4 regions of the Vibrio floridensis genome follow, and region 2 is predicted to be linked to each of the others. Evidence: predicted binding sites of a transcription regulator. Region 2 holds the regulator's gene; each other region holds the start of a gene.
The links. The regulator PurR, encoded in region 2, represses purine synthesis genes. The targets are predictions, from matches to a motif close to TNANGNAAACGTTTNCNTNA.
Positions count from the first base shown of each region.

Region 1: a site for PurR is predicted at 3,358-3,377, ahead of LZU85_RS07695 (NCS2 family permease). Genes of this name have one in related genera too.
Region 3: a site for PurR is predicted at 3,712-3,731, ahead of folD (bifunctional methylenetetrahydrofolate dehydrogenase/methenyltetrahydrofolate cyclohydrolase FolD). Genes of this name have one in related genera too.
Region 4: a site for PurR is predicted at 4,936-4,955, ahead of LZU85_RS05580 (inosine/guanosine kinase). Genes of this name have one in related genera too.

Region 1 is NZ_JAKGCY010000003.1:301,957-309,488, reverse strand. It holds gene thiL (thiamine-phosphate kinase) at 1-306, shown strand, start outside; gene pgpA (phosphatidylglycerophosphatase A) at 312-815, shown strand; gene LZU85_RS07700 (aminoacyl-histidine dipeptidase) at 896-2,368, opposite strand; gene LZU85_RS07695 (NCS2 family permease) at 3,397-4,686, shown strand; gene gpt (xanthine phosphoribosyltransferase) at 4,831-5,295, shown strand; gene frsA (esterase FrsA) at 5,455-6,702, shown strand; gene crl (sigma factor-binding protein Crl) at 6,808-7,197, shown strand; gene proB (glutamate 5-kinase) at 7,321-7,532, shown strand, end outside.
Region 2 is NZ_JAKGCY010000002.1:95,096-102,627, reverse strand. It holds gene torD (molecular chaperone TorD) at 1-337, shown strand, start outside; gene purR (HTH-type transcriptional repressor PurR) at 646-1,650, shown strand; cyclic di-GMP riboswitch class I at 1,846-1,934, shown strand; gene LZU85_RS04815 (TfoX/Sxy family DNA transformation protein) at 2,050-2,643, shown strand; gene LZU85_RS04810 (TVP38/TMEM64 family protein) at 2,771-3,451, shown strand; gene LZU85_RS04805 (putative signal transducing protein) at 3,461-3,769, shown strand; gene LZU85_RS04800 (alpha/beta fold hydrolase) at 3,834-4,628, opposite strand; gene glgA (glycogen synthase GlgA) at 4,837-6,294, opposite strand; gene glgC (glucose-1-phosphate adenylyltransferase) at 6,284-7,501, opposite strand.
Region 3 is NZ_JAKGCY010000007.1:142,957-150,488, forward strand. It holds gene LZU85_RS12800 (hypothetical protein) at 340-696, opposite strand; gene LZU85_RS12805 (ChaN family lipoprotein) at 832-1,758, opposite strand; gene rlmA (23S rRNA (guanine(745)-N(1))-methyltransferase) at 1,853-2,677, opposite strand; gene folD (bifunctional methylenetetrahydrofolate dehydrogenase/methenyltetrahydrofolate cyclohydrolase FolD) at 2,786-3,643, opposite strand; gene LZU85_RS12820 (hypothetical protein) at 4,761-6,029, opposite strand; gene LZU85_RS12825 (nucleoid-associated protein) at 6,519-7,532, shown strand, end outside.
Region 4 is NZ_JAKGCY010000002.1:272,781-280,312, forward strand. It holds gene LZU85_RS05550 (chalcone isomerase family protein) at 1-512, shown strand, start outside; gene LZU85_RS05555 (DUF3833 domain-containing protein) at 514-1,050, shown strand; gene purB (adenylosuccinate lyase) at 1,185-2,555, opposite strand; gene hflD (high frequency lysogenization protein HflD) at 2,704-3,321, opposite strand; gene mnmA (tRNA 2-thiouridine(34) synthase MnmA) at 3,332-4,456, opposite strand; gene LZU85_RS05575 (hypothetical protein) at 4,648-4,914, shown strand; gene LZU85_RS05580 (inosine/guanosine kinase) at 5,031-6,335, shown strand; gene LZU85_RS05585 (bifunctional diguanylate cyclase/phosphodiesterase) at 6,537-7,532, shown strand, end outside.

The DNA.
Region 1 (7,532 bases), on a different contig from region 2:
ATCTTAAACCGTTCTCAGGTTGGTGTTAGCCTGGATGTCTCTAAGCTGCCGATTTCATCTGAACTGCTTTCTTTTGTGACCGAGCGCGAAACGGCACTTCAATATGCGCTGACCAGCGGCGAAGAATACGAGCTTTGTTTTACCGTGCCCGAAGAGGCAAGAGGAACAATCGAAAGTACCTTGGCACACGTTGGTTGCAAAGTGACGTGTATCGGGCAAATTCGTCCACATGGCTTTTTTGAACTCCATGATGATGGCAAAAAATTAAACTGGGATTTGAGTGGCTTTGACCACTTTAAGGCGTAATCACCATGAACAATCCACTTGATAAAATTTCTTTAAATAATCCTTGGCATTTATTGGCAACGGGGTTTGGCAGTGGATTATCGCCGATTATCCCTGGCACCATGGGGACGTTGGCATCCATTCCTCTGTTTTTGGTTTTCGCTCCATTGCCTCTTCCTATCTATTTGGTGATTGTTCTCGCGGCCTGTCTAGTCGGCATTAAAATTTGCCAAGTGACGTCAGACGACATGGGCGTGCACGATCACGGCTCGATTGTCTGGGATGAGTTTGCTGGCTTTTGGATCACCATGACCATCATGCCTGCGTTGCAAATCCCCATTTCTGAGTTGAAATGGGTAGGCGCAGGGTTCGTGTTGTTCCGCTTCTTCGATATGGTCAAACCTTGGCCGATTGGCTGGTTGGATAAGCGTGTGCATGGTGGGTTAGGTATTATGCTGGATGACATTGTCGCTGGGGTGATGTCTGCCATTTCTCTCTATGTGCTAGGGTATTTTGCTGGTTGGTTATAAGCGGAAAAGCGATTGATAAAGCGCATACAAAGAAGGAGGACCTTGGTCCTCCTTCTTTCATTTAAGAGCAAACTTCGCGGTTACGCCTTTTCAGGAATCGCTTCCAGCAACGCCACCATTTGATCCCAGTAGAGTTGTACCGTGTCAATCTTCACTTTCTCATCTGGAGAGTGCGGGAACTTAATGGTTGGGCCAAATGACACCATGTCCATGTCAGGGTAAGGTTTCTTGAATAGGCCGCATTCTAGACCCGCGTGAATAACCATGATGTTCGGTTTGTGACCGTAAATGCCTTCGTACATATCACGGAAGATCGCCATGATTTCAGAATCAGCATCCGGTTTCCAACCTGGGTAAGCGCCAGAGAACACGATGTGTGCACCTGCCAGTTCCGCTACTGATGCCAGCATGCTTTCCACTTGGCTGCGACCTGAGTCGATCAGTGAACGGATCAAGCACAATACGGTGATTTTGTTCTCTTCAGTGGTGATAACACCCACGTTAAGCGACGTTTCAACCACACCTTCAATCTCATCGCTCATGCGAATGACACCGTTTGGACAAGCATTTAATGCAGCGACAAAGCGTTGTTGATCTGCATTCGTCAATACACCCACTTCTACATCGACCGCTTGGTTAAACGTGACAATATTGGTTTCCACTTTACCGAGTTCGGCTTTCAGAAGTTCAGTGTAGTAGTCAAACAGTTGAGCAAGCTTATCTTGGTTTTCTGCAGGCAGCGCCACTTTGACGAATGCTTCACGAGGAATCGCATTACGCAGGCTACCACCGCGGAACTCTACTAAACGCAGATCCAATTCTTGTGCATGGCCAGCAAGGAAACGTGCCATCAGTTTGTTTGCGTTACCACGGCCAGTGTGGATGTCACAACCTGAGTGACCGCCTTTTAAGCCTTTTAACGTTAACTGACGAGTAATAAAGTCTGCAGGAACCGCTTCGCGTTGAATATCAAACGTCATCGCGCCGTCGATACCGCCTGCGCAGCCCATGTAGACTTCACCCTCTTGCTCTGAATCGGTATTAAGAAGAATGTCGCCTTCTAGCCAGCCCGCTTCCAAACCGAAAGCGCCCGTCATGCCTGCTTCTTCATCAATGGTTAGCAGAACCTCAATTGGACCGTGCTTGATCTCTGTTGAGGCCAATACCGCAAGGCAGGAAGCCATGCCAATTCCATTATCCGCTCCGAGCGTTGTACCTTCTGCGGTTACCCACTCACCGTCAATGTATGGACGAATAGGATCGGTGGTGAAGTCGTGTTGAGTGTCTTCGTTTTTCTGAGGCACCATGTCGATGTGCGCTTGAAGAACAACACCCTTTTTGTTTTCCATGCCTGGTGTCGCAGGCTTTTTAATAAACACATTGCCGGTTGGATCGCGACGGACGTCTAGACCTTGCTCTGTCGCCCAGTTGACGATGTACTGAGCAAGGGCTTCTTCATGCTTTGATGGGTGTGGGATAGAACAAATCTTATCAAAAAACTGCCAAAGTGGAGCAGGTGATAAGGTACTGATTTCAGAATGGAACTCAGACACAGATGACTCCTTTTTCTAGGTTTGCCGGATGATGGCACTGCTGTTAGCCCAGTAGATTAGATGGTTGTGGGTTCAGCAAATAATAAGTTGTGAGCAAGGATATCACTTGCAAGCAGAGCCGAGTAGTGCCAGTCACAGGCTGTTTACAAGTTCACTGTCACAGAATGTGAACATGGCTGTCAGCACTTACTCAATTGGTTGGCTATGCTCTGTAACTTAACCTATTTTGAGTTTGATAATTCTGTAATTTAATTACCAAATTAACTTGATATAGATCATTAAATGAAATTTATGTGATTTTAATCACTAAAAGTATTGTAATAAAATTTCTTTGTGGTATATTTATAACCAGCTTCTGAAGCGAAGAAAAAATGCTCAAAGGATGAGTCCGTTTATCGCCTCCAAGGAACCGAGAAATCAAACGTGTTTAATTGATTTAATAAGGTGATAGTTATGAAAGGTTTAGCATCTGCAATGTTTTGGACAAACAACTCTGTTTACACCAGCAACTTTGCGTACCCAACAAGCTTTGGTTACAAGTAACGTAAGTTAACCAAGTGCATGTGACCCCCGAACGATTTGTTCACCCCTAAATTGGAATTTTCTTTCAGTAATCGAACTGACATGATTCTACCGCCACTCAAATTGAGTGGCGTTTTTTTATTCTAGCTAGGGAAAATGTCTCACATTACCTTAAGTTTTCTTTCCTTTGATTTAGCGTGAGCGCTTAGCTCGAATCTGCCGCATTTCTTACATGTAAACTCTGCAATTTTTCCTCGTTATTCCGTGTAAGTTTACGACATTGTCGATTTATTCTTCAGTTTATCTTCTAAGGCCCCTGTTTTTTCTAGTTGTTTCTTAAAGGAAAAATAATGGCGGCTGATTTTTCTTGCTGAATTGGTTTCATAATCTAGTTAGAAATCTTGATTAGAGTGATAAATCTATCTGGAATTTGTTATTTGATAACTTTATAATCTGTAGCCAATCGATTACGCAACCGTTTACTTTTACTATTTCAGGACTCGAACATGCTCGAAAGGCTATTTAAACTCAGCGAACATGGCACAAATGTGCGCACTGAGATCATTGCAGGTGTAACGACCTTTCTGACGATGGCTTACATCATTTTTGTTAACCCTGCGATCTTAGCAGACGCAGGTATGGATCGTGGTGCGGTGTTTGTCGCCACCTGTCTTGCTGCGGCAATTGGCTGTTTCATCATGGGTCTACTTGCCAACTATCCTATTGCGCAGGCGCCAGGTATGGGGCTAAATGCCTTCTTTACTTATGCTGTTGTGCTGGGCATGGGCTATACGTGGCAAGTTGCATTGGCGGCGGTATTTGTGTCGGGTGTGCTTTTTATCCTGTTGAGCATCTTCAAAATTCGTGAGTGGATCATCAACTCGATTCCGCTCTCTTTGAGAACGGGGATCTCAGCGGGTATCGGCTTGTTCCTTGCGTTCATTGCACTGAAAAATGCAGGTATCGTTGTTGATAACCCAGCGACGTTTGTTTCTCTAGGCGATATTACTTCTCTTGCACCAGCTCTGGCGGCTTTTGGCTTCTTTTTGACTATTGCACTGGTTCACCGTGGTGTGAAAGGGGCAGTCATGATTGCGATCTTGGCAGTGACAGCACTTGGTTTGGTGTTTGGTGATGTCCAATGGGCGGGTGTGATGTCAACCCCACCAAGTATTGCGCCTACGTTCATGCAACTGGACTTCTCTGCGGTATTTGAAGTTGGCATGATTTCTGTGGTGTTTGCTTTCTTGTTTGTTGACTTGTTCGACACGGCGGGCACGCTCGTGGGTGTTGCAACCAAAGCGAACCTGATTGAGAAAGATGGCAAACTGCCACGTTTGAACAAAGCACTGCTTGCTGACTCAACAGCGACTTCTGTAGGTGCGCTACTAGGGACATCAAACACAACGTCTTACATCGAAAGTGTCTCTGGTGTGGCGGCTGGTGGCCGTACCGGTTTAACGGCGGTTGTCGTGGGTGTGCTATTCCTATTGGCACTGTTCTTCTCACCACTGGCAGGCATGATTCCCGCATACGCAACAGCAGGTGCTCTGTTCTACGTGGCAATTTTGATGCTTTCTGGATTGGTCAGCATTGATTGGCGCGACTTAACCGAGGCGGCTCCTGTCGTTGTGACATGCTTGCTGATGCCACTGACTTTCTCGATTGCAGAAGGGATTTCTTTAGGTTTCATCGCGTACGCTGCCATCAAATTGTTCAGCGGAAAAGGGCGTGATGTTTCGCTCAGCGTCTGGATTATGTCGGCTATTTTTATCATCAAGTATCTGGTGGCTTAAATAGCTTTTAGAGTTGCGTTCCGGTAGAATAATCGTTTGCGCAGCTCGATACCCAAACTTTCTGTTACGTTTCGGGCTCTCATCTTTATGAGAGCCTGTTGTCTGTTTGGGACAGTAGATTTTTCAAATAATTAGGTTATTACAATGAGCAACAAATTCGTTATTACCTGGGACGCCATGCAAACTTACTGCCGTCAACTTGCTGAAAAACAGATGCCAGCAGACCAATGGAAAGGCATTTGGGCAGTGAGCCGTGGTGGTTTGGTTCCTGGGGCTATTCTGGCTCGTGAGCTAGGTATTCGCTATGTCGACACCATCTGTATTTCCAGCTATGACCACGATCATCAACGTGATATGACTGTACTGAAAGCACCGGAAGGTGACGGCGAAGGCTACCTAATCGTTGAAGATCTAGTCGATAGCGGTGACACCGCGCGTAAACTGCGTGAAATGTACCCTAAAGCGAAACTGATTGCGGTTTGTGCAAAACCTTCTGGTAAAGAGTTGTTGGATGATTATGTCGTCGACATCGCTCAAGATACTTGGATTGAGCAGCCATGGGATATGGCTTTGGCTTACGCTGAACCCGTAAACCGAAAGCAGAAGTAAATCCTGATTTTGTTGAGAGAATGACCCTTTTACGGGTCATTTTTTTTTATACTGTTATACTGATTTGGCTTTTAGGCGCACACACTCTTGCATGGAAAGAGTATTAAGCCTCTGAGCTGTATTTTTTTAGTCTTTTGGAATGTCACTCTGAGCCCGAATATGTCAGAAGAAGTCAGCAAAAACCTGTCAGAAACGCTATTTGTCAAACATAAGCAAGCCAAAGAAACCTCGGCATTGACTCAATACATGCCGACCAGCCAATCCTTACTTGATGAAATTAAAGAGAAGAATGGTTTTTCTTGGTATCGCAACCTTCGTCGCTTGCAATGGGTGTGGCAAGGTGTCGATCCTATTGAGCAAGAACAAGTATTGGCTCGTATTGCGTCTTCCAAACATTCACGCACTGATGAGCAATGGCTCGATACGGTGATGGGATATCACAGTGGTAACTGGGCTTATGAATGGACGCGGCTCGGTATGGAGCATCAAAAACGTGCCGGTGAGATGACTAATGAAGCAGCATCGGAAGCGCTCTTCTCCGCATCCTTGTGTTACAGCATCGCAGGTTACCCACACCTCAAGAGCGATAATTTGGCCATTCAAGCCCAAGTATTGGCCAACAGCGCTTACCTTGAAGCCGCGAAAAAAAGCAAATACATCATTAAGCAGCTCGAGATCCCATTTGAGAAAGGGAAGATCACCGCGCACTTGCATCTGACCAATACGGACAAACCGCATCCTGTGGTTATTGTGAGTGCGGGATTAGACAGTCTGCAAACCGACATGTGGCGTCTATTTCGAGATCACCTTGCCAAGCACGATATTGCCATGTTGACAGTAGACATGCCATCGGTGGGGTACAGCTCAAAATACCCCTTAACGGAGGATTACAGTCGCCTTCACCAAGCGGTGTTGAACGAGCTTTTCTCTATTCCTTATGTCGATCATCATCGAGTGGGTTTGATCGGCTTTCGTTTTGGCGGTAACGCCATGGTGAGGCTCTCGTTTCTTGAGCAAGAAAAGATCAAAGCGTGCGTCATCTTAGGCGCACCTATTCATGATATTTTTGCCTCCCCACAGAAATTGCAGCAAATGCCGAAGATGTATCTCGATGTCTTAGCCTCGCGTTTAGGTAAGAGTGTGGTAGATATTTACAGCTTATCGGGGCAAATGGCCGCGTGGTCACTGAAAGTACAAGGCTTTTTGAGCAGTCGTAAAACCAAGGTGCCTATCTTGGCGATGAGCTTAGAAGGGGATCCTGTCTCGCCATATTCGGATAATCAGATGGTTGCTTTTTTTAGCACTTATGGAAAAGCGAAGAAAATCAGTTCCAAAACAATTACACAAGGATATGAGCAATCCCTCGATTTAGCGATAAAATGGCTGGAAGATGAACTCTTAAGGTGACAAATCTCCTAATTTAGTCAAGAGTGATATATGAGCCTGAAAATTTAAGCTCATGATAAATAAAAATTATTGTCATTCTTAACATTGAAGAAAATGGAGATTCACATGTCAGAAGTGACGAACAACCCTACCCACAATCGTTTATTGGCAAAATTGCGAGCGATGGGGCCTTACTTGAGAGACCCTCAATCTAAGGAAGGGCTTTACTACTTTGATTGCTTGTCTGTTTGTATTGATGATCGAAAATCACCAGAGTTGCGCGAATTTTGGGGCTGGTGGATGGAGCTGGAAGCGGCAGAGGGAGGCTTTACAGCAAACTATCATATTGGAAAATATGATGTTGAAGGGAATTGGCTCGATTTGGCTATTCCCAAAAATCTACTTGAAGAAGTGAACAAAACCCAGAACTGTTTTCACCTCAAATTAGTCAAAACCTTGGAAGAGCATTTTCAGCTAAGCGTGGCGTATCACGAGCAGTCAGTGGAATTTGTCTGATTTCATCCTCTTGGAACTACCTAAATCAAAAAGGTGCGATTTTCGCACCTTTTCTGCTTGTGAATTCTTCATTTGATTGTTAAAACATCTTCTCTATTTTTGTGTTTCATTTCAGAAGACATCATGACAACGAATCAACAAAGCGTCGCAGCTTCTCAACCAAAAACTATCGTTGTGAAGCTTGGAACCAGTGTATTGACCGGTGGTACATTAGCGTTAGATCGCGCTCATATGGTTGAGCTTGCGCGCCAATGTGCAGAGTTAAAAAAACAAGGCCACTCTGTGGTGGTCGTCTCGTCAGGCGCGATTGCCGCTGGACGTGAGCACTTAGGTTA
Region 2 (7,532 bases):
TGGCCTGCTTAATGGTGAGCCGGCACAAAAAATGGACGCTTGGCTTCAAAAACATGGCGTACAGGTCAATCAACAATTGAATGAACCTGCCGATCACTTGGCCATCATGCTCGATTTTCTTGGCAACCTCATCATTCGCTCCAATGAACTTGAACAAGAGCGTCACATGGAAGAAGCGTTTGTCGAACAAAACGACTTTCTCCAAGAAATGTTACTCTCTTGGCTTCCAAGCTTTGCTGTTCGTGCAAAGGAATGTGATGAATTTGGTTTCTATTCCAGTGCGATAAAACTACTTGTCGCATTTTGTAAGCTGGACAGCGACTATTTAGTTGGATAATAATTACGCCCTTATCAATAGAGCAAACACTCGGTTACACTTTAACCACTAAAGTGTGAACGCGGATACAGATTTCGCGGTTCGATTAGGTTGCCAGCTTTGCCGTCACAGTCTAAAATTGAGACCGCAATCGATAAAACATGATTTTAATGCAAACCGCTGAAACACAGCGGTTTTTGTGTTTTTTTAAGCTAAGCTGCTGCTTTTCTAGTGTGTCTTCTTTTAAGGCGAAATCGGAGAAAGGTAGCAAACCGTGTTGCCACGAATGTACTTCATTTCAACTGGCAACCTAGGACAGGACAATACCTATGGCCACAATAAAAGATGTCGCACGTCTCGCTGGCGTATCAACTACAACGGTTTCTCACGTAATCAATAAAACCCGATTCGTGGCTGAAGCCACTCAAGAAAAAGTCATGAAAGCGGTTGACGAGCTCAACTACGCACCGAGCGCAGTGGCTCGTAGCTTAAAGTGCAACACCACCCGCACTATTGGTATGCTGGTTACGCAATCTACCAACTTGTTCTTTTCTGAAGTGATTGATGGCGTAGAAAGCTACTGTTACCGTCAAGGCTACACACTAATTCTTTGTAATACTGGCGGTATCTACGAGAAGCAACGTGATTACATTCGTATGCTTGCGGAAAAACGCGTAGATGGCATTTTGGTGATGTGTTCAGACCTCACCGAAGAACTACGCGAAATGCTTGATAAGCATGCAGATATTCCTAAAGTGATTATGGACTGGGGCCCAATCAGCTCACAAGCCGATAAAATTATCGATAACTCAGAGGAAGGTGGCTACTTGGCCACTAAGTACTTGATTGAAAATGGTCATACAAAAATTGCGTGTTTAAGTGGTCACTTTGAAAAAGCCGCGTGCCAAGAGCGCATCCAAGGCTTTAAACGTGCGATGAAGGAAGCCAATATCACAGTCAACGAAGATTGGATCCTTGAAGGGAACTTCGAATGCGACACGGCAGTGATGGCAGCTGACAAGATCGCGTCGTGGCAAGATCGCCCAACGGCAGTCTTCTGCTTCAACGATACCATGGCACTGGGTTTGATGAGCCGTCTTCAACAACTAGGGCTTCGTATTCCAGAAGACATCTCTGTGATCGGCTACGACAATATCGAGTTGGCAGAATACTTCTCGCCACCATTGACAACAATCCACCAGCCAAAACGTCGTGTCGGTAAAAATGCATTTGAGATCCTTCTCGAGCGTATTAAGGATAAAGAGCACGATAAGCGTATATTTGAAATGCACCCAGAGCTCGTTATTCGCGACACAGTTAAAAAAATCAATTAGTTAACACTAATATTCTAAAGCATCCAAGTCTGGGTGCTTTTTTTTATTCTTAGTAAGTGATTTGTTAAGTCAAATTCTGTTCAGTTCTTAAAATCGAGCACTCATTCACTTAACTGCAGCTATTACTTGAAGCAATGTCACACTTTTAATCTCAAAATGTGATGTTACTCCAATAGAAATCGTATTCTTTAAGTGTCACGCACAGGGCAAACCATCTGAAAAGGTGGGACGCAAAGCCTCCGGCCTAAACCATTCATAATTTGGTAGGTAGCGGGGTTACCGATGGCAAAAATGCATAACAACAAGTTTACCCATTAATGACATTGTATTTGCATTGGTTTGCTAATCTCTCGGACCTGATTTGGTGGCGTAATTGTAATTACACCGAGATAACACATCATGGATAAACCGATACTCAAAGATTCAATGAAGCTTTTTGAGCAACTTGGTGCGATAAAGTCTCGCTCTATGTTTGGCGGGTTCGGCCTTTTTGCAGATGAGACGATGTTTGCGCTCGTTGTCAAAGACCAGCTTCATATTCGCGCGGATCAAAAATCGACATTACTTTTCGAAAAGAAAGGACTAAAACCATACGTTTACACCAAGCGTGGGTTTCCAGTTGTCACTAAGTACTACGCGATCTCTGATTCGCTTTGGCAAGACCAAAATGCGCTTCTGTCCGTAGCGAAACAGGCACTAAAGAGTGCAAATAGTGACAAGCAGCAACAAGCAACTGCAAAACCGGATAGACTTAAAGACCTCCCTAACCTACGTTTAGCCACCGAACGAATGTTGAAGAAGGCAGGTATTGAAACCGTAGAACAGTTGGAATCGCAGGGCGCTGCTCGCGCGTATCAAGCGATTAAAAACACACACACGGGCTCAGTCAGCTTAGAGCTGTTGTGGGCACTTGAGGGCGCAATTAAAGGGACGCATTGGAGCGTTATCCCTCAACAACGACGTGATGAGTTAGTGAATAACTTGTCTTCATAGTAAGACAAAGTGACTATTGAGTTATAGACTAGAAACCACACCCCTACAGGTGTGGTTTTTTCGTATGGCACGAAATTATTTCTTTTTCACTCGGGTCTGATTACAACGCTATCTGGAGAATCTATCAATGAACAAAAAACTCGTATTCGGACTGTTGCTTATCACCACTATCATCTTATTGGGTGTTAACTTTAGCCAATACCTCACCTTAGAAAACGCTAAGGCGCAGCAAGTCGCTTTAACTCACTTTATTGAAGATAACTTCTGGTTATCCGCCATCAGCTATTTCATCCTTTACGTCGCTTTGACTGCTTTTTCTGTACCTGGCGCGACCGTCGTCACACTGCTTGGCGCTGCTCTCTTTGGTTTTTGGTTTAGCCTACTTCTGGTTTCCTTTGCCAGTACCATAGGGGCCACCATCGCATTTCTAAGCAGTCGTTACCTATTGAAAGAATGGGTCCAGAAGCGATTTGGAGACAAACTGAACTCGGTGAATCAAGGTGTTGAGAAAGATGGCGCGTTTTACCTATTTTCACTTCGCCTGATACCGATATTTCCATTTTTCTTAATTAACTTATTAATGGGGTTAACCCCTATCTCTATCAGTCGTTACTACGTCACTAGCCAAATTGGCATGTTGCCCGGCACGGCGGTTTACCTCAATGCTGGGACTCAGTTGGCAGAGATCAATACCTTATCTGGTATTTTGTCACCGGCTGTCATCGCCTCTTTTGTTTTACTTGGTGTATTTCCAATCGCTGTTAAGTGGTTGATGAGCAAGTTTCGTCCACAGTTCACGTCTCAGTAGAATGCCATTATGATAGTGTTTACGGCTAATACACCGATAGAAGCGCATATTGTTTGTCAGTTGCTACTTAATGAGCAAATACTGTGTGAAGTACGTGGTGAAGGTTTATTTGGTCTTAAAGGGGAGCTTCCAGCCACAGACGACACCAATCCTTATGTATGGCTGTTGGAACCAAATAAGCTGGCGTTTGCCAAAACAGTCGTGGAGAGTTACCAAAGCCAATGTACATCTGTTGCCAATTGGCAGTGTAAGCACTGTGGCGAGGAAATTGAAGGGCAATTTGGCGCTTGTTGGTATTGTGGTTCTACACTCGAATAAGTATAGGATTTCGATAGAAAGTGAGATGGTAATAGAGAGGAGCTTGGCACTCCTCTCACTCATGTTAGATTTGACGTTGGATAAACTCTATCGAGTGTTGGTTAAACTCTTCTGACTTTTCTACGTTACAAACATGACCACAATCTTTAATTTCACGCAGCTCACTTCGCCTATGTGCAGCAACCATCTCTTTGACGGGCTTAATAAACATATAGTCCCTATCCCCCATCAAATAGAGCGTCGGAATGGGTAGTTCTCGCTCTTTGAAGTAGCGCATCAAAGGGTTGACTTCCGAAGCGAGAATAAACCATCGTTTGAACTCTTTTTGACAGAGCTTCTTTGCTTCTCTAATAAACAAATGCCGCGATTCTTGTTGATTTCTTTGTGGCATAACAATGTAGGCAAACAGTTTGTAAAGCCACATGTAGGGTAAGATGTGCTTACCTATATTCCCTAAGGAAACCAATACTCTAGAACGAGCATCCAAACGCGTAACGGCACCACCTAATACCATAGACTTCACTCTTTCACTCGCCATCTCCGCTAAATTGCGAACGATAATTGTCCCCAAGGACATGCCCACAAAGTGGGCAGAATGAATTTTTAAATGGTCCAATACCTTAACAATATCTTTTGTCACTTCGCCAAATGTGTAGCGGTTGCTCATCAGCTCTTTTAACAGTTGATTTGATTTACCATGACCTCTCAGGTCAACGAGCAATAAGTTAAAGTGTTGCTTGTATGCCTTTATTTGCTTAAACCAAATCGAAGAACTGCCACCAGCCCCATGCACGAATACCACCCATTCTTGACTGGTAGGATGAAGGTAGGTTTTATGAAACAGTAACGTTTGAGCCATATTGACACGCCAATAAAAAGTTAGCTTAAAGTCTAGAACAAGATTTTCCGCGGTTGAATAAAGCCATCACATGTCGGTATCTTGAACCTTGGTATCGAGAAGCAAGAATCCTACCATATAACGCTTCTATTTCTATTTGTGTTCCGTTAAAAAACGTAAAAAGGCACCATATTCGGTGCCTTTCCATTCATATTTCAGAACTTTTACTCTATTTTAGAGCAGATAGATACAACTCTATGTACTCTCGCGCGGCTGTGTTCCAGCAAAAATCTTGTTCCATCGCATAAAGTTGGACACGACGTAACTCTGGCAAGTTTTGCGCGTAAAGTAATAACGCTCGCTGCATCGTAATCAACAATGCTTGAGCGGTAGGCTCATAGAACACAAATCCTGTTGCACTCTGCGCATCAACATCGTAATCGCTCACACTGTCTTTTAATCCACCGACACCACGCACGATAGGCAAGGAGCCATACGCCATGCTATAGATTTGATTTAAGCCACAAGGTTCAAACTCAGATGGCATAAGGAAAAAGTCTGAGGCAGCTTCCACCAAATGAGCCAATTGATTGTTGTAAGCTTCGACAAAAACAAATTTGTCACCAAATTGCGCAGCAACGTCACGCAATTGAGCGGCTAAAAGCGGATCTCCCGTTCCAACTAGAACCAGTTGAACGTCGTGTTTTAAAAAGTCAGAGAGGATTGGCAGAAGGTAGTGAACACCCTTTTGATGGGTTAGTCGGCAGACCATACCAAACATAGCAACATCTTTGACCGGCAAACCAATTTGCTCTTGAAGGGCACGTTTACAACCGTTTTTCCCACGAACCATACTTTGCTTGGTGGCTTTATAGTTTATTGGCAAGTAGGTATCGGTGTCAGGATGCCAAGCTGAGTAGTCGCAACCATTGAGAATGCCTACGAGATCATCCGCTCGCGTTTGAAACTCCCATGCCATGCCATGGCTACCTAACTCAGTTTTCAGCTCTTCTGCATAAGTTGGGCTAACGGCATTAATTTTATCCGCATTCATCACGCCCGCTTTTAGCATGGTAATGTGAGTACTGCTGACTGCCGCATCAGGAACGTGACGACAATGAAACTCTGGAAGGCACTGTACCTCCTCGTAGTTAAACACACCTTTAAAGACCGCATTATGGATCGACAAAATGCTCTTTGTTTGTGCAAAAAACGGATCCTGACCGTAACGGTGCTTAAGCAAAAATGGGACGAAGCCTGTATGCCAATCATTGGCATGAACAATATCCGGTTGAAAACCTATCTTTGCCAGCATGTCTAAACATGCGGCGCTGAAAAACGCAAAACGCTCACCGTTATCGGTGTAAGCTTGATTGTTTTCAGCGTACATCGACGGACGATCAAAATAGTGCGCACACGCAATGAGATAGACAGGCGTGTCGCCCAAGACACGCTTTTTTACTTGATAATGAGTATGAGGCCAAGATTCTAAGTGTGTGTCCAAGATGATTTCATCATCACTCAATCCAGGAATCATGGTATAAGCCGGAATGGCAATTCTTGCATCTTGGTTGAGATTGACGAGAGCTTCAGGCAGTGCCTTGGCCACATCGGCCAAGCCACCACTTTTGATCAAACCTTCAACTTCAGACGCTACAAACAGAATCGACAAAGCGTTAGTAGCCAACTCTTGCTCCTTTTGGAATTACAACGATACCCTCTTCAGAAACATGGTAGAGTTTCTTATCTTCTTGCAGGTTGACACCAATCTGTGTGCCTGGTGCTATATCTACGTCTTTATCCACTATTACACGACGAAGAACACAACCATCACCTACTTTAACGTCACCAAGCAGAATCGACTCACTGATATCACAAGCCGATGCAATGTTGCTACGATATCCCAATACTGACTTTTCAATACGCGAACCACGGACATAGCTGCCATTACAAACCAAACTATCAATAATTTGTACACGACCGTTATCAGAGTCTGTAAACGTTGCAGGAGGCAACGGTGGTTGATAGGTATGAAGTGGCCATTTGCGGTTGTATAACGAGAAAGGCGCGTCTTTCTTCAGCAGATCCATATGAGCTTGCCAGTACGCATCAATGGTACCGACATCACGCCAATAGACTTGCTCTTTTTCCCCAGAAATACGGTTTTGGCTAAAGTCGTACACGAATACGTCACCACGCGGGAACATTTTTGGAATAATGTCCTTACCGAAATCGTGAGATGAATTTTCATTGTCCGCATCTTCAATCAACTCAGCGAACAACACATCCGCTTCAAAGATATAGTTACCCATTGAAACCAAGGCAAAGTCTGGATCACCTGGAATCGATTTTGGCGCTTTAGGTTTTTCCTCAAAACCCACCATACGCCCCTCTGCGTCCACTTCGATAACGCCAAACTGAGAAGCCTCAGATAATGGCATTCTAAGCGCCGATACAGTGAGCGCCGCTTCCTTCTCTTTGTGGAACTGAAGCATCTGCTTGATATCCATCTTATAGATGTGATCCGAACCAAAAATACACACTTGCTCAGGCTCAGATAGCTCCATAAAACGTAGATTTTGATAGATTGCGTCCGCAGTGCCTTCGTACCAACGTTTGCCAGTGCGCATCTGTGCTGGAATAGGATCTATGAATCGATCAGTAATACCACTGATATTCCACCCTTTCTTCATATGATGGAACAGAGATTGAGATTTAAACTGAGTTAACACGTAGATACGCATCAAGTCTGCGTTCACAAAGTTATTTAACGCGAAGTCGATTAAGCGGTAACTACCGCCGAAAGGCACCGCGGGTTTACTACGAGATTCCGTCAAAGGACGTAGCCTTGAACCTTCACCGCCAGCAAGAATCATTCCCAAAACACCAGCCATTCGTTGTTCTCCATTTCGTTATAGCTAGGAA
Region 3 (7,532 bases), on a different contig from region 2:
GAAAAAATCAGTAAAAAGAAAGTGTTGTGACAAACTTGAGCGAGCAATGATTACGTCTGATTGAGCAAAAGAAAAAGCTCACCGAAGTGAGCTTTTGAGTAAGGGAGTTGAAATTCATGGGCTAAAGCGATTTGGGGATAGCGGCAACGCGCTATCGTTTTTTGCTAAAACCAATCCTTGCTGTTTCACTTCAGTGAATTTCACCTCTGCATCCAGCAAAGAATCGATATATAAATAGCGATTTGTTTTACATGCTTCAACCAATGAAATTTGTCGTGGCGAAAAATGCGCAGGCTCCCGACAATGTTCAACCCCCAGTAGAGAGGATAAGTGTAAAAATCACACCAAAATCATCAACAAACCACCGACAGTGGCAGCGGCAGAAAGATATTGTCCCGCGGAATAGGAGCCATCATCTTCCTCTTTTATCTTGTCGGGATGGTCCATGCCTAACGCGCCGTAGGTGAAGGATTCCACTTTGTCGCCCACGGTTTTGTTTTCCGCTTCGACTTTTTGGCTCTCTTTATCGAGCTCTTGGAGTGCAGAAAGCAGCGCTTTTCCTTCTTCAGAAAGCGTCACTTTGTTTTGTTCTACCTGCAGCGGAGCAGGGGCACTTTCCTTTGCCGCATTTGGGTTATCTGTCTGTTTCTGCGCGGAAGCGTATGCTTCGACAGGTCTTGAACCGACTGGATTCATAACCATCTCCTAAGCGAATCCTAAATACTCTATCGGCGGCGTTGGAGAAAACTTGTGCAAAAAAAGCCTGTTTTGCCGCTTTTTTAATCAAGCAAAAAACAGGCCTAATTGAGATGGGAGTTGAAAAGAATCAGGCTATTTGCAGATCAGATCGTCATTACGTTTTTTTAAATCCTGAAACGCCTTCATTTGATTGCTTTTTTGCACATAACGTACCGGCGGTTCCAAAACCAGCAGTTGGTAATCGCTGCCTTGCTCATCGACGCTTGATACCGGAGAGATCACCACCACCTTTAAGGAGGGATCACGACGCAGAATCGAGTGAGCGGTGCCTAAGCCCTGCTCAATATGAAATTTTCCTGCGACATGGATAACTTGCGTGTTGGGGTGTTGCTGACGGTAGTTGACGATCGATTCTGCCATGGTTTCATCCCAAGTTACTTGAGCAGCAAACTGTTTCTCGGTTTGCTCTGGTTTGCCGTGGTGCATCGACGCCATGAACTTGCTTTTGTATTCGCTTTCACCGGTGTTGATTTCACTCGCCAAATAGCCACGCTCCTCTTGGGTTAGCTTATCGAGGTAAGCCAAACCTTGGCGGCCAATGCAACGTACAGTGCTTTTCGGTGCGTTCGCGGCAATCACATCCATCTGTTTGGATTTGGCCAGTTCAATCAAAGGTCGGTAATCACTTTCGTAGTTTGGCCACGCATTGCCTTGTTGGATAAGCACTTGCTCACCAATCTCGCCCGCTAAATATTGGTTCACTATGGTTTGTTTATCGCGGGTAAATTGTTCCATAGACAGAGCGACGCGGTGTTGTGCGCTGAGCGTTTTAAGTAGGTCGGTTTGGAAGCGATGAACACCCGCGTGCGTGTGCCATTCACCAATTAAAATGACATCGGCATCTCGAACCGTTGGAGGCAATTGTTGCAGTGAAAGGGCAGTACCTTCTGGCGAGTAAAGCTGGTAGTCGTAGAAGCTTAGGGGGTCGCTTGTGAGCGCTTGGTTAGCGCAGCCGCTCAGCATCATTGACGCCAAAAGAAGAGAAATAGTTGATCGCATAATACTGCCTCCATTAAAAACGTCGCAGAGTGTAATGGAGGCGGTCTAGAACTTCAATAATAATGAGAATAATTCTCCTTATTGTTTTGTCTGGCTATTTTGCTGTTTTGCGGTAAACGCGCAACATGAAATCGGCCTCACACTGGAACAGTGTAGCGGACTTTAGCTCGTCGCGAAGGGCATCGCTGGCTTTCCAAGCAAAGGGGGTCATTTGCAGTAAGTCAAACGCATCTTGGCCTGCTAAGTCCATTACGTAATTGAGCTTTTCTTGGTGCTCTAGCGTAAATCCATCCATTTGCTCTGGCTCTTCGCTATGCAGTTTGAGCTCGGCGTAAATCTTCTCTTTCAGTTGCAGCAAGTGGCGGCCAGCAGGCGTTACGGTGATCACAACACCATTGTCGCTAATGCATCGCGCCAGCTCTTCGGCTTTGCATGGGGCGTAAATGCGGAGGATGCCGTCCAACGCTTCGTCTGCAAAGGGGAGTCGATGGCTGGAAGCGACACAAAACTTAACGTTAGGGTAGCGTTTTGCCGCGAAACGAACGGCGATTTTGGAAATGTCCAAACCAAATGTTTTGGCTTCTGGGTGCTGCGCGACCAAGGTTTTGGCGACTTCATCGGTGTAGTAACCTTCACCACAACCAATATCGAGCAGGCGGTGCGGCGTACCTTGCAGGTATTGGCGGCAAAGTTGCGCCACTTTTTGACGCATTGGGTCGTAATGGTTGCCTTCAAGGAAGCGGCGGCGAGCCTGCATCATCTCTTTGTTGTCACCGGGATCTTTCGAACGTTTGTGATGGGCAGGCATCAAGTTAACGTAACCTTCTTTGGCCAGGTCAAATTGATGATTATTGGAACATTTGAACGTGCGCTCTGCTTGCTCTAACGCAAGGTGACACAAGGGGCATTGATACGCCATGAAGACCTCAAAAAGGGGAGATGAAACAGGCGGCAAAGTCTAACAGGAACCGCCTGTTTTAACCAGTTTGAGTCTCGGCAGGCCAAGCTTTTATCCGCCGAAAAAGACTTATTTGGTGTGGTATTGCTCGCAAGCAAGCATGGTGTTTTCGATGAGGCTGGCCACCGTCATTGGGCCAACACCACCGGGCACTGGAGTAATGAAGCTGGCGCGTTCACGAGCCTTGTTATACTCCACATCACCAATCAGCTTACCCGATTCAAGGCGGTTGATGCCGACATCGACCACGATCGCGCCTTCTTTGACCCATTCACCAGGAATGAAATTTGGCTTACCGACCGCAACCACGAGCACATCAGCTTGGCGAACATGGCCTTCAAGATCTTTCGTGAAGCGGTGACAGGTGGTCGTGGTACAACCTGCCAGCAGAAGCTCGAGTGTCATTGGGCGGCCAACAATGTTTGATGCACCCACGATCACCGCATGCTTACCACGCAGTGCGATGTTGTAACGCTCAAGCAGCGTAATAATGCCTTTTGGTGTGCACGAACGCAGTTTTGGGATGCGCTGCGCTAAGCGGCCAACGTTGTACGGGTGGAAACCATCCACATCTTTCTCTGGATGAATGCTTTCTAGCACGTGCGTGCTGTCAATGCCCGCAGGAAGAGGAAGTTGAACCAGAATACCGTCGATTTCAGCATCATTATTGAGTTCATCGATCAGCGCCAGCAGTTCTTCTTCTGAAGTTGAAGCGGGTAGATCAAACGATTTAGAGACAAAGCCCACTTCCTCACACGCGCGACGCTTGCTGCCAACGTAAACTTGAGACGCTGGATCTTCGCCAACCAACACAACGGCTAAGCCAGGCGCACGTAATCCCGCAGCTACACGAGCTTTTACGCGAGCAGCGACTTCGGATCGAACAGTTTGGGAAATGAGAGTTCCATCGATATTTTGAGCAGTCATGACTTTCCTTAAGAATACGAATGGCAAAAACTTGGCGCGTATTGTCGCAAATGATCAAATAAATATCTATACGCAAACGTTTGCTTTGGGTCGTTTTTAAGCATATTTAATGTGGACGCCCTTTTTTTAGCCATTTGATTCAGTTTGTTAAGAAAACCCGTTGATTTACCGAAATGAACTCGTATAATCCTGTCCCTGTAGCGCGCCCTTAGCTCAGCTGGATAGAGCAATTCTAACCCCTTAAAAATTACCATTCGTTAAGAGAGTAGTTGATTTGAAAGGGTTTAGTTAGTGGTAAGTTTACTACTTAGGGTTTTAGAGAGTTACTACATAGCATTTTTAGTTACCACTTTACTTAAAAAGTGGTAATGTTTAAAAATCATAGTCCCCATAGCTCAGTTGGATAGAGCACGTGCCTTTAAATTTGGAGCCTGTATTGGGAAACCTTTACAGTGCAGAGGGTGAATTCAAGGAAACCTCAGCGCGTAATGGCGGTGGCAATCTTGAGCCTAGCTCTACAAGCGTGTAGAGAAGGTGCAGAGACTAGGTGGAGCAATGCGAACTCATTGCGTAAGACACCATAAGCGCCCTCCATCTAAGGTATAAAATCTTCGGATTTCCTAGGAATAGGTTACTAAGATGAAGATATAGTCCAGACTACAAACGCCTTAAGGCGGCAGTGAAAACTGTAGTGGTAAGCTAAGCATGTGGTCGTAGGTTCGAATCCTACTGGGGACGCCATACATATGACGGTGCAGCAATTTTTTGCTGCACCGTTTTTTTTTGAAGTAGTTCTTCGCTCTTTGCGTAGAGCATATCAAAAAATCTTTAAATCGTGATTTGATAAAGCTAGGTTCTTTTATCAAAAAATAGCTTCTTATATATCATCTCAAGTTAAGATACGTTTACGTCCTTTGTATTTAGTTTTGAGTGCAACTAAGTTAGTGTCGTCCTTAGAAACTGCGACTAGTTCCTGAAGTGCTAATGTAACATTTCCCAAAACACGCTTTTACCCCTTGTGGGTTTTAAGGCAGACATTACGTTATAGCTTGTGCTTCGTTATGCTATAAACTTGACAGAGGTGAATAAGCGCTTTTAGCGCATCTATGAGGAATGGTTACACGGGCTTCTTCAAAATCAACACGCTGTGGAAAAGCAATGCTTTGATGATGTGGTTGAGACAATGAACTTCTCGGAACAGAAGCAACATCTTCCGTAGGAACTCCATAAGACTAACTTCTATGGTTTTGTCTCTAGTAAGTCCTTCCTTGGCAGAATTATATGTAATGATTTGCGTTGCTTCATCATAGCTATACTTGTAGTGTGCGATACCATTTCTAAGCTGGTTATCAATAGCTTCTTCGTCAAGTTTGAAGAAACAATCATCTAGTGCAGCGAGCTTCCTGCCTAAATCAACATCTGCGTACCTATCAAGCGATGTGAAATCCTTAATAGGTTTATCTTTCTTATTCAAGAGTACTTTTTCTGAAAACTTGTTAAAGTCACCGCGTTTGATTAGATTGTTCAACCCTGCTACTAGTATCAGTTGTCTAGAGTAAACCTCTGCTAAGTCCTTATAGACGTTGTTGCAAGACTCGAAGTTAGTTGTTGATACCCTAGCAGGGACATTGCCTAATTCTTCGGCTTTGTAGTCATAGTACAAAGCTGGTCGTAGAGGAACTTCAAGCTTGATTAACTTAGGGTACAAGCTCAAAGTTTCATGGTGAACGTTCTTCAAGAAGCCAGTGCTTAGTAAACTATCAAAGAACTCATTTAAGTTCTTGTGATGCTCAGTGTAAAGACTTAGAAGTACTTTCGGCATTTCTTTACTAATTTCTTGACTATGCTCATAAACGGTCAATGGAGAAGACATAACTGAAGTAGCCGAATACAGAGCAGCAATTACATCCTGAGGTTTATGTGATTTCAGCGTTATGAACTCTAACTTCTCAAGGCTCTTAATGACTTTTTCAAATCCTTTTATATTACCTTTCTTGTATTGGGACACTAGACGTTTTAGTGTTCGGTGATGTTCTCCTAGCTGGTTTAGAAGTTCCAAGCGTCTAGATAGATCGGCAAAAGACTCTTGTCCAATTTCGCTAATCACACGCATAAACGTAGTGTCACCTTGTTTGTACTCACCAAACGTGGTTGGGAAATCAAGATGCAAGTCAACGAAGACGTTTTCTCCAGTGAAAGGAGCTTTAAACTCCTTTATTTCCGTTGCTCCCTCAAGGTCATTAAGGCCTAATGTGAAGCTAATACGTTCCCCACATTCGGGGCACGCAAATTGGAGTGGTTGAACTTTTCGGTTGGAAAAGCCTATACGGCAATCAATCAAAGTTTCGCAGGTGTCACATTCATAGCGTGTACAAATGTTCATCATCTCAATCTCTTAATTTTTTTGTTTTAACTAAATATTTCTAGTTGTTCTATCAGTGTCAAGCTGTGTTTTAGTTTGTTTGAAAAAGTGCGATGTGAAATGTTTTTGAGAATTGTGCCGAGTTAAAATACCCTCCGAAGAGAGCTAAACAAACAGCTCGCGCGCCAAAAATAGTAACAAGGTTTTGTCAAATATTGAGCTAGTTCCTATGGCTAGCTCGGAACTGCCCCGATTTTAGATTAAACACTCATTCACACTCTTGTTGAAGTTCATTTGCCCTACTAAAAGTTATCCATTTAGATAGTAGTGCCAGCTGTGAATCTAGTCAGCGTTTGCAGACAGTATCCCGTCAAGCAATACAGGTTGAAAGTCTAGATGAATCTTACGATCTCCATATAAAAACAATAGCTATGTCACTGAGTGCACAAATTTACGATGTTTTAGATATCTCATTCTGTTAAATTCTAACAAAAATTTTTAGGGCATTGATTTATGAATGAAGATATTATGGTATCAACTACCGAGTCAGAAACACACCAAGAAAACCCAATTGAGACGTTGCGTATATACGACTTGGAGCATGGGGTTGGCTATAAAAAAAGTGATATCGATTTATCTCAAAACGCCGACTTACTATCGTTTCTTATCAAACTTTCTCAGGAGACGATGAATAGCAACTCTTCTCGAGCTTACACTTTTAATGAGGAAGCTTATGTGGAGTCAGAACTTAGCTCGCTCTTGGGTGATCCTGATTTACACTCAACTAATATTGCCGATCACCTTTATGAAGCAGAAGAGAAATCTCGTTTCAAAACATCGGATGGTTCATTTATCATCGCGAAACTAAAAACAGACCAACGGCATTGCTACCTGCTTACGAAACTTGACCTTAAGAAGTATTTTGAAGAGAAAACATACAAACTTAAATCAGGCCTACCTGAAGATAAAGCGATTTTGAAATCTTGTTTGGTGAACATCAATCAGGATGAGTCTTTTCAAGATGCGATATACTTAACGGACAAAAATGGTGCTATTTCGTTTTTTTGGCATACCGATTTCTTAGATGCTACACCGCAGCGCAACAACGAAACCAATACTAAGGAAGTTTTTGACTTAGTTGGTCGCTTGCTTCGTAGTAAAGTAAAAAAAGTATCTGAAGCCGACTATTTTGGCTTAAAAGACTGTGTCAATTCTTACTTCAACACTAAGGAAGTTTTCAATTTTGATGAGTTCATCGATGAGACTATTGACGCATACACCCCTTTGACCGAAGGATTTACGGTTGAAGACTTAGTTTCGAATCTACGTGAAGCGAAAAGTACGAGAGAGTTTGACGGTTCATTTGAAATTGACAAAACGTATATTAAGAAGAAGATCAAAGAGACCATTACCGTGAATGCGGGAGTTACTCTGATTATTCAAGGCAGTACTAACGATATCATCTATGAAGTCACTCATAATGATAAAGACTACATAATGATTGAAAACAACTCTCCGCGCGGACGA
Region 4 (7,532 bases), 180 kb from region 2:
GTTTTTCGTCTAGCTCGTATGGTCAAACAGGATCGGCAGACATCGAGACTTGGCAGCAATGGCCTACGGTAGGACAAGCACGCTTGAGCTGGTTTGTGTTTGATGTATACGACTCAAGGCTGGTCACACCCGATGGGCGTTTTGAGGTCAATGAAGATGTGACTCCTCACCCATTGGCATTAGAAATTCGTTATTTGCGCGATATATCCAGTAGAGAGCTGTTGAGTGCCACGGAAGAACAATGGCACGAGATAGGTATAGAATCACAAAAACAGTGGAAAGAGACGTTATCGCTGTTGTTTCCTGATATCCACAAAGGGGACAGACTCACCTATCTAACCGATGGCGAAATGGGCCAACTCATCTTTCAAGCCAAAGACAGTCAGGCAGAGGAAATTGTTGGGCACGTTACCGATCGTGATCTCAATGACGCGTTTTTAGCGATTTGGCTGTCGCCAAGAACACAATTTCCCGCATTAAGAAAGCAACTAATCGGTCAAGAGAAACGTTGAAATGAAGATAACACGTAGCATTCAAATACGACTTTGTTTGGTCTCACTCCTCTTTATCTGGGGGTGCTCTGCGGACCTTAAGGACTACCAGCAAGCATCCCCAAAATTTGAACTGTTTGAGTATTTTTCTGGAAATGTGAAAGCTTGGGGCATGGTGCAAGACTATAGCGGTAAACAAACCAGACGCTTTGAGGTTGAGATTGTTGGTTCTGTTGACAATAACACACTGACGCTCGTTGAAGATTTTGTTTTTGACGATGGTGAGATTGATCAGCGCATTTGGCGGATTACCCGATTGTCCGATGGTCTCTATCAAGGTGAAGCTGATGATATCATCGGAGTCGCTGAGGGAATGGAGCTGGGTAATGCACTGCAATGGCGCTATGATTTTGAACTGCAAGTCGATGGTTCAAGCTTGACGGTATCCTTTGATGATTGGCTTTATCGCCAAGATGAAAAGCATGTGTTTAATCTCACCAAGATTAAGAAGTTTGGCGTAGAGGTAGGGACAATTACGTTGTTTTTCCAGAGGCAATAAAACAGTTAGGAACGCTGCGCTCCGAGATACGGGAACGCTTCGCTTTAGGAGTCTAGCCTTATCTCTTCGCCCTAAAGAAAGAAAGGGTTGACGCTTTCACGTCAACCCTCACAATTATCCGATTCTCGATTCTCTTACAGCTTGTCTGTCAGCTCGATAGCTTGACCGATGTAGTTTGCTGGCGTCATCTCTTTTAGACGAGCTTTCTCGTGCTCAGGAAGCTCAAGACCGTCGATGAAATTACGCATTGCTTCGCCGTCTACACGCTTACCACGAGTTAGCTCTTTTAGCTTCTCGTATGGCTTCTCAATGCCGTAACGACGCATAACGGTTTGTACTGGCTCTGCAAGTACTTCCCAGTTCTTGTCTAGTTCCGCAAGAAGCGCGTCACGGTTGACTTCCAGTTTGCTGATGCCTTTAAGCGTTGATGTGTAAGCGATGATTGCGTAGCCAACACCCACACCAAGGTTACGGAGAACTGTTGAGTCCGTCAGGTCACGTTGCCAACGAGAGATTGGCAGTTTTTGTGCTAGGTGACCAAACACTGCGTTCGCAAGACCTAGGTTGCCTTCAGAGTTTTCAAAGTCGATTGGGTTAACTTTGTGTGGCATGGTTGAAGAACCGATCTCGCCAGCAATGGTTTTTTGCTTGAAGTGGCCTAGTGCAATGTAACCCCAAACGTCACGGTCGAAGTCGATCAGAATCGTGTTGAAACGTGCCACAGCATCGAATAGCTCTGCGATGTAGTCATGTGGTTCGATCTGCGTGGTGTAAGGGTTCCAAGTAACACCGAGAGATTCAGTGATGAACTCTTCAGAGAATTTGTGCCAATCGAGCTCTGGGTAAGCAGAAAGGTGTGCATTGTAGTTACCTACCGCACCGTTGATTTTCGCTAGGATCTCAACGTTTTCGATTTGCTTGTATTGACGCTCCATACGGTACGCCACGTTTGCCATTTCTTTGCCCATTGTCGATGGAGAAGCTGGCTGACCGTGTGTACGAGATAGAAGAGGAATGTCACGGTATTCAACAGCAAGTGCTTTGATTGCGTCAATCAGGTTGCGAATTTCTGGAAGAATGACCGTCTCACGTGCTTCTTTAAGCATTAAAGCGTGTGAGGTGTTATTAATGTCTTCAGAAGTACAGGCAAAATGGAAGAACTCGTTAACAGCGTGAAGCTCAGGAACGTCAGCGACTTTCTCTTTTAAGAAGTATTCCACCGCTTTAACGTCATGGTTAGTAGTACGCTCGATCTCTTTGATGCGTAATGCGTCTGCTTCAGAGAAGTTAGCAGCAAGATCGTCGAGGAATTGGTTTGCTTCTGCGCTGAACGCTGGCACTTCTGCAATTTCAGCAGTAGCAGCAAGCTTTTGTAGCCAGCGGATTTCAACGATAGTACGGTACTTTAGTAGACCGTATTCACTGAAAATTTCGCGTAACGCAATTGTCTTGCTTCCGTAACGGCCGTCTACTGGTGAAACAGCAGTCAATGCTGACAGTTCCATGATGTTCTCCTGAATTGGGTTTCAAAATTTCGCGAGCTTTATACCAATAACTGTGGCAATTGTCACGAATATTGCGCAAACGTTTGCGCTAAGGTGATTTTGACCAAAACAATTAGCTCGCGTCTGGCGCGAGCTAATGATGGTCGAATTACATTCTAGCCAGCAGGATCTGCGCCTGCTCAACCATTTTCTTTCTGCCGAAGATCAGATGGCGGCGTCGACCGCCAACTTGACGCCAAAGCACGGCACTGCGAATACCAGAAAGGAGTAACGCACGTACTTTGTGTTGATTCGATGTTTGTTGTAATACCGTCGGCGTCCCTGTCACTTGGATTCGAGGGCCGATAGGACTGATAACATCGAGGTAGATACTGGCCACATTGCTGATCATCTGTTCTTCAAAAAGATCATAGTGTTCCGTCTGTCTTTGTACCATCTGAATACGATCGCCAAGTTGTGACATCGCATCATTCCTGCCCATCAGTTTGCGCTCTAACGCCATCAAACTGATGAGGTAGCGAGTCACTTCGCTACCAGTGGGGGTACTATCAATCCCTTTTACTAAGCATTCCAAACCCAGTTTGAGTTGTGACTCATTGCCAAACACATCAAGTGTGTTGGCTGGATTGGTATTCAAAATTGCTTTAATAGAAGTTTCAAAGGCATCTTGATCACAATGTCCGTTTCTCGCGATTTGCTGAACTAATGCCACAGCTTGGCACATGCCAGCAAAAGCAATGGTACGGTCATAAAGTGTATTCGCCACGTAACGACTCCTAAGCTTGAGTATATTTAATGCGTTTCTCGATGATACCACCGCCAAGACACACATCACCTTGGTAGAAAACAGCGGATTGACCTGGGGTCACTGCGATCTCAGGTTCATCGAAAATCACTTTAATGTTTTCGTCATCAATAGGGATGATTGTACAAGGAATATCTTGTTGACGGTAACGAGTTTTCACCGTGCATTTCACCACATCGCGAATTGGCTCACGTTCTACCCAATGAAGCTGAGAAGCAATAAGGCCTTCGGACTTCAGCATCGGGTGATCTTGTCCTTGAACGGCAATCAACACATTGCGCTTAAGGTCTTTTTCTGCAACAAACCATGGTTCTTCGTTACCGCCACCGCCTTTACGGCCACCAATATGTAGGCCTTTACGTTGGCCTAGCGTGTGGTACATCAAACCCTGGTGTTGACCAAGCACTTCGCCTTCTGGCGACTCAATATTACCCGGTTGAGCTGGTAAGTAGCGGCTTAGAAAATCGGTGAACTTACGCTCGCCGATAAAACAGATACCGGTAGAATCTTTCTTTTTCGCGGTAATCAGACCTTGTTCTTCCGCAATGCGACGAACTTCTGGCTTTTCCAGCTCGCCAACAGGGAAGAGGCTACGTGCCACTTGTTCGTGACTTAGCGTGTAGAGGAAGTAGCTTTGATCTTTGTTGCCGTCTAAACCACGCAGCATCTGTGGTTTTTCACCATTTTCAGGGAAAGAACGACGGACATAATGACCCATCGCGATGTAATCGGCATCAAGTACTTCGTCAGCGAACTCTAAAAATGCTTTGAACTTAATTTCTTTGTTACAAAGAATATCTGGGTTCGGTGTACGGCCCGCCTTGTATTCGGAAAGGAAATATTCGAATACATTGTCCCAGTATTCTGCCGCAAAATTGATCTTATGTAGGTGAATGCCAAGTTTGTCGCAAACAGCTTGTGCATCGGCCAGATCCTCTGCCGCGGTACAATACTCAGAATTGTCATCTTCTTCCCAGTTCTTCATGAACAAGCCTTCTACTTGGTAGCCCTGTTGCTTTAGAAGATAGGCAGAAACCGATGAATCTACACCGCCAGACATACCAACGATGACTTTCTTTTGGCTGTTATCAGACATTACTCAACACCACTAAAATTAACTGGAGGCGAATTCTAACAGAAAGCAGAAACGGGTGACAGATCCGAGATCGCAATCACAATTCGTTTTCGCTGGTTTTTTCAGCAAAAGGTCGATGAAGACCCAATTTTACAAGGAGCTGGAGTGATAACTGTGGCATAGTGCAGGCAAACCAAATGAGAGTAATCAAAATGACAGACGAACAATTTATGCAAGAAGCCGACCTGATTGAGATCATCGAAAATCAGCTTCAGGACGGAAACCCAATCAAAGTCAAAGAAACGTTAATGCGCCTTATGATGACAGGCACGCCTCGTGAAGATGCGGTGGCAATGATGGCATGTGCCATGTCGATCGAAATCTTCGATGTGATGAAAAATGATGGCCAATTTGATCTCAAACGTTACTGCGAGCACTTAGATCAACTACCAGATATTGGCTTTATGGAAGGCGAATAAAGCAGCATAAATAAAAAAGCACAATGCAAACGTTTGCTATAATTGCCTTTATTGCTGCTTATCGGAGTGCGAGTTAGAATCCGCACTTCTTTTAACCCCGTACTCAGACAAACACTATGAAATTTCCCGGACAGCGCAAATCAAAACACTATTTTCCCGTACATGCACGTGACCCATTAGTGAGTCAGGCGCAGGAAAGCAAGAAAATGACGCGTACTCATATTATCGGTATCGACCAAACTCTGGTGGATATTGAAGCAAAAGTGACGTCGGAAGTGATTGAAAAATATGGTTTGAGTAAGGGGCACTCTCTCGTTATTGATGATGAAAAAGCGGAAGCTTTATATCAACAACTAAAACAAGAGAATCTAATTACCAACGAGTATGCGGGCGGAACTATCGGCAATACGCTGCATAATTACTCTGTGTTGGCGGATGATCGTTCGACTCTGCTTGGTGTTATGAGCCAAGACATTAAAATTGGTAGTTATGGTTACCGCTATTTATGTAACACATCAAGCCGTATGGATCTTAATTATCTGCAAGGGGTTGATGGGGCGATTGGTCGCTGTTTCGCGTTAATTACTGAGGATGGTGAACGCACTTTTGCGATTAGCGAAGGACAAATGAACCAACTTCAGCCAGAAAGTATCCCTGAAAAGATCTTCAAGAAGGCATCTGCATTGGTGTTAACGGCGTATTTAATCCGTTGTAAAGATGGTGACCCTATGCCGGAAGCAACCATGAAAGCGATTGAGTACGCGAAGAAATACGATGTTCCCGTTGTGTTGACGCTTGGTACTAAGTTCGTGATTCAAGACGACCCAACTTTCTGGCAAGACTTTATTCGTGAGCATGTTTCTGTGGTTGCGATGAATGAAGATGAAGCTGAGGCTTTGACGGGCGAAACGGACCCTCTTGCGGCATCGGATAAAACATTAGAGTGGGCGGACTTAGTGCTGTGCACGGCAGGTCCAGTTGGCCTATTCATGGCGGGTTACACAGAAGACAGCGCGAAACGTGAAACATCGTTGCCACTACTTCCGGGCTCGATCGCTGAGTTCAATCGTTATGAATTTAGCCGTCCGACGAAAAAGGCGTCTTGTGAGAACCCAATTCGAGTTTACTCGCATATCTCTCCATACATGGGCGGTCCAGAGAAAATTAAGAATACCAATGGAGCGGGGGATGCTGCACTTTCTGCGGTACTGCACGATATGGCGGCGAACAAATACCACAAGGAAAACGTGCCTAACTCAAGTAAGCATGTTCACGAATTTTTGACCTATTCGTCGTTCTCTCAAGTTTGTAAATATGCAAACCGAGCGAGTTATGAAGTGTTGGTTCAGCATTCACCGCGACTCTCACGGGGTCTACCTGAACGCGAAGATAGCTTAGAAGAAGCATACTGGGAAAGATAACCATCAGAAGCGGCCAAACATCGGTCGCTTTTTTATTCTCTATCATTTATTCCTAACGATGGTTTTAGGTTGAAGTCGTCTCCAACGTTGTGATGTGCGCTTTTTGATTAATTGAACCTAACGCAAATCATTTAGCGGATTTTTGTCTTACACTTTAAACAATTACACCAATAATGATTCGGTCAGTTGACCTTAGAATAAATGACTCGATTTCGCTTGTTACATCTCACACTACGCAGCCGTACCGCACTCTACTTTGGGTTTGGTGTGGCTGGCGTGATTCTCAGCACCCTGTTTGTTACTCGTTGGTTTTTTTTATACAGCTTAAATGAGTTGGAGAACTATGAAATTAATCATGCCAATCATCAAGCAAAAGCGGTGATTGAAATGATGGTTAGCCAGCAAAAAGCGCGCTCCTATGACTGGGCGTACTGGGACGAGACTAATCAGCTCTTTATCAATGGAGATGTGGAAGGGTATCGCGATAGGAACTTGTATCAAGAGACGCTGGATACCTTGAGCCTCGACATGATGATCTTCCTCACGTTAGAGGGCGAAGTGTTGGATTCATTAGTGCGTTTTCAGGACGGCAGTGCAGTCAATCACTTGGTTGAGCAAGTGGTGAATGACGCCAGTGTTCAACAACATTTTGACGCAATGAATCGTACTTTAGATGTTCGTCGCGAAAGTAACGCTGGGCTGGTGCTTTTGCAAGACTCGCTCTGGGTGATCAGCATGACTCCGGTTCGTGATAGTGAAGGCACGTCGGCCACAAGTGGTTGGCTAATCTGGGGACAAAACTTAACCCAACGTTTTCCAGGGAACTTCGACGCGATTCTCACGGCCAATAACCAATTATTAGCCGTATCAGACACAGTTTTACCGCTGGATAAACTGACGGCGATCTCATCCAATGAGTGGCTGCAAAGAACGCAAACGAAGGTGATGAAATGGTCTGCGATAGAGGGGATTTCTGGAAATCCTGTGGTTTATCTTAAAACCACAGAAGAGCGTTCTCACTATGTCAAAGGGCAATCTCTATTTCTCTATCTCATCGGTGCTGCAGGTTTTTTTGCTAGTTTAATTGGTTTTATTACATTCCTCATGTTTAAGAAACGCGTGTCAACACGCTTTGCGGATTTCGAGCAAAGTGTTATGCGGCTATTCTCCAAATATCAATTGGACGATTTGTCTCAT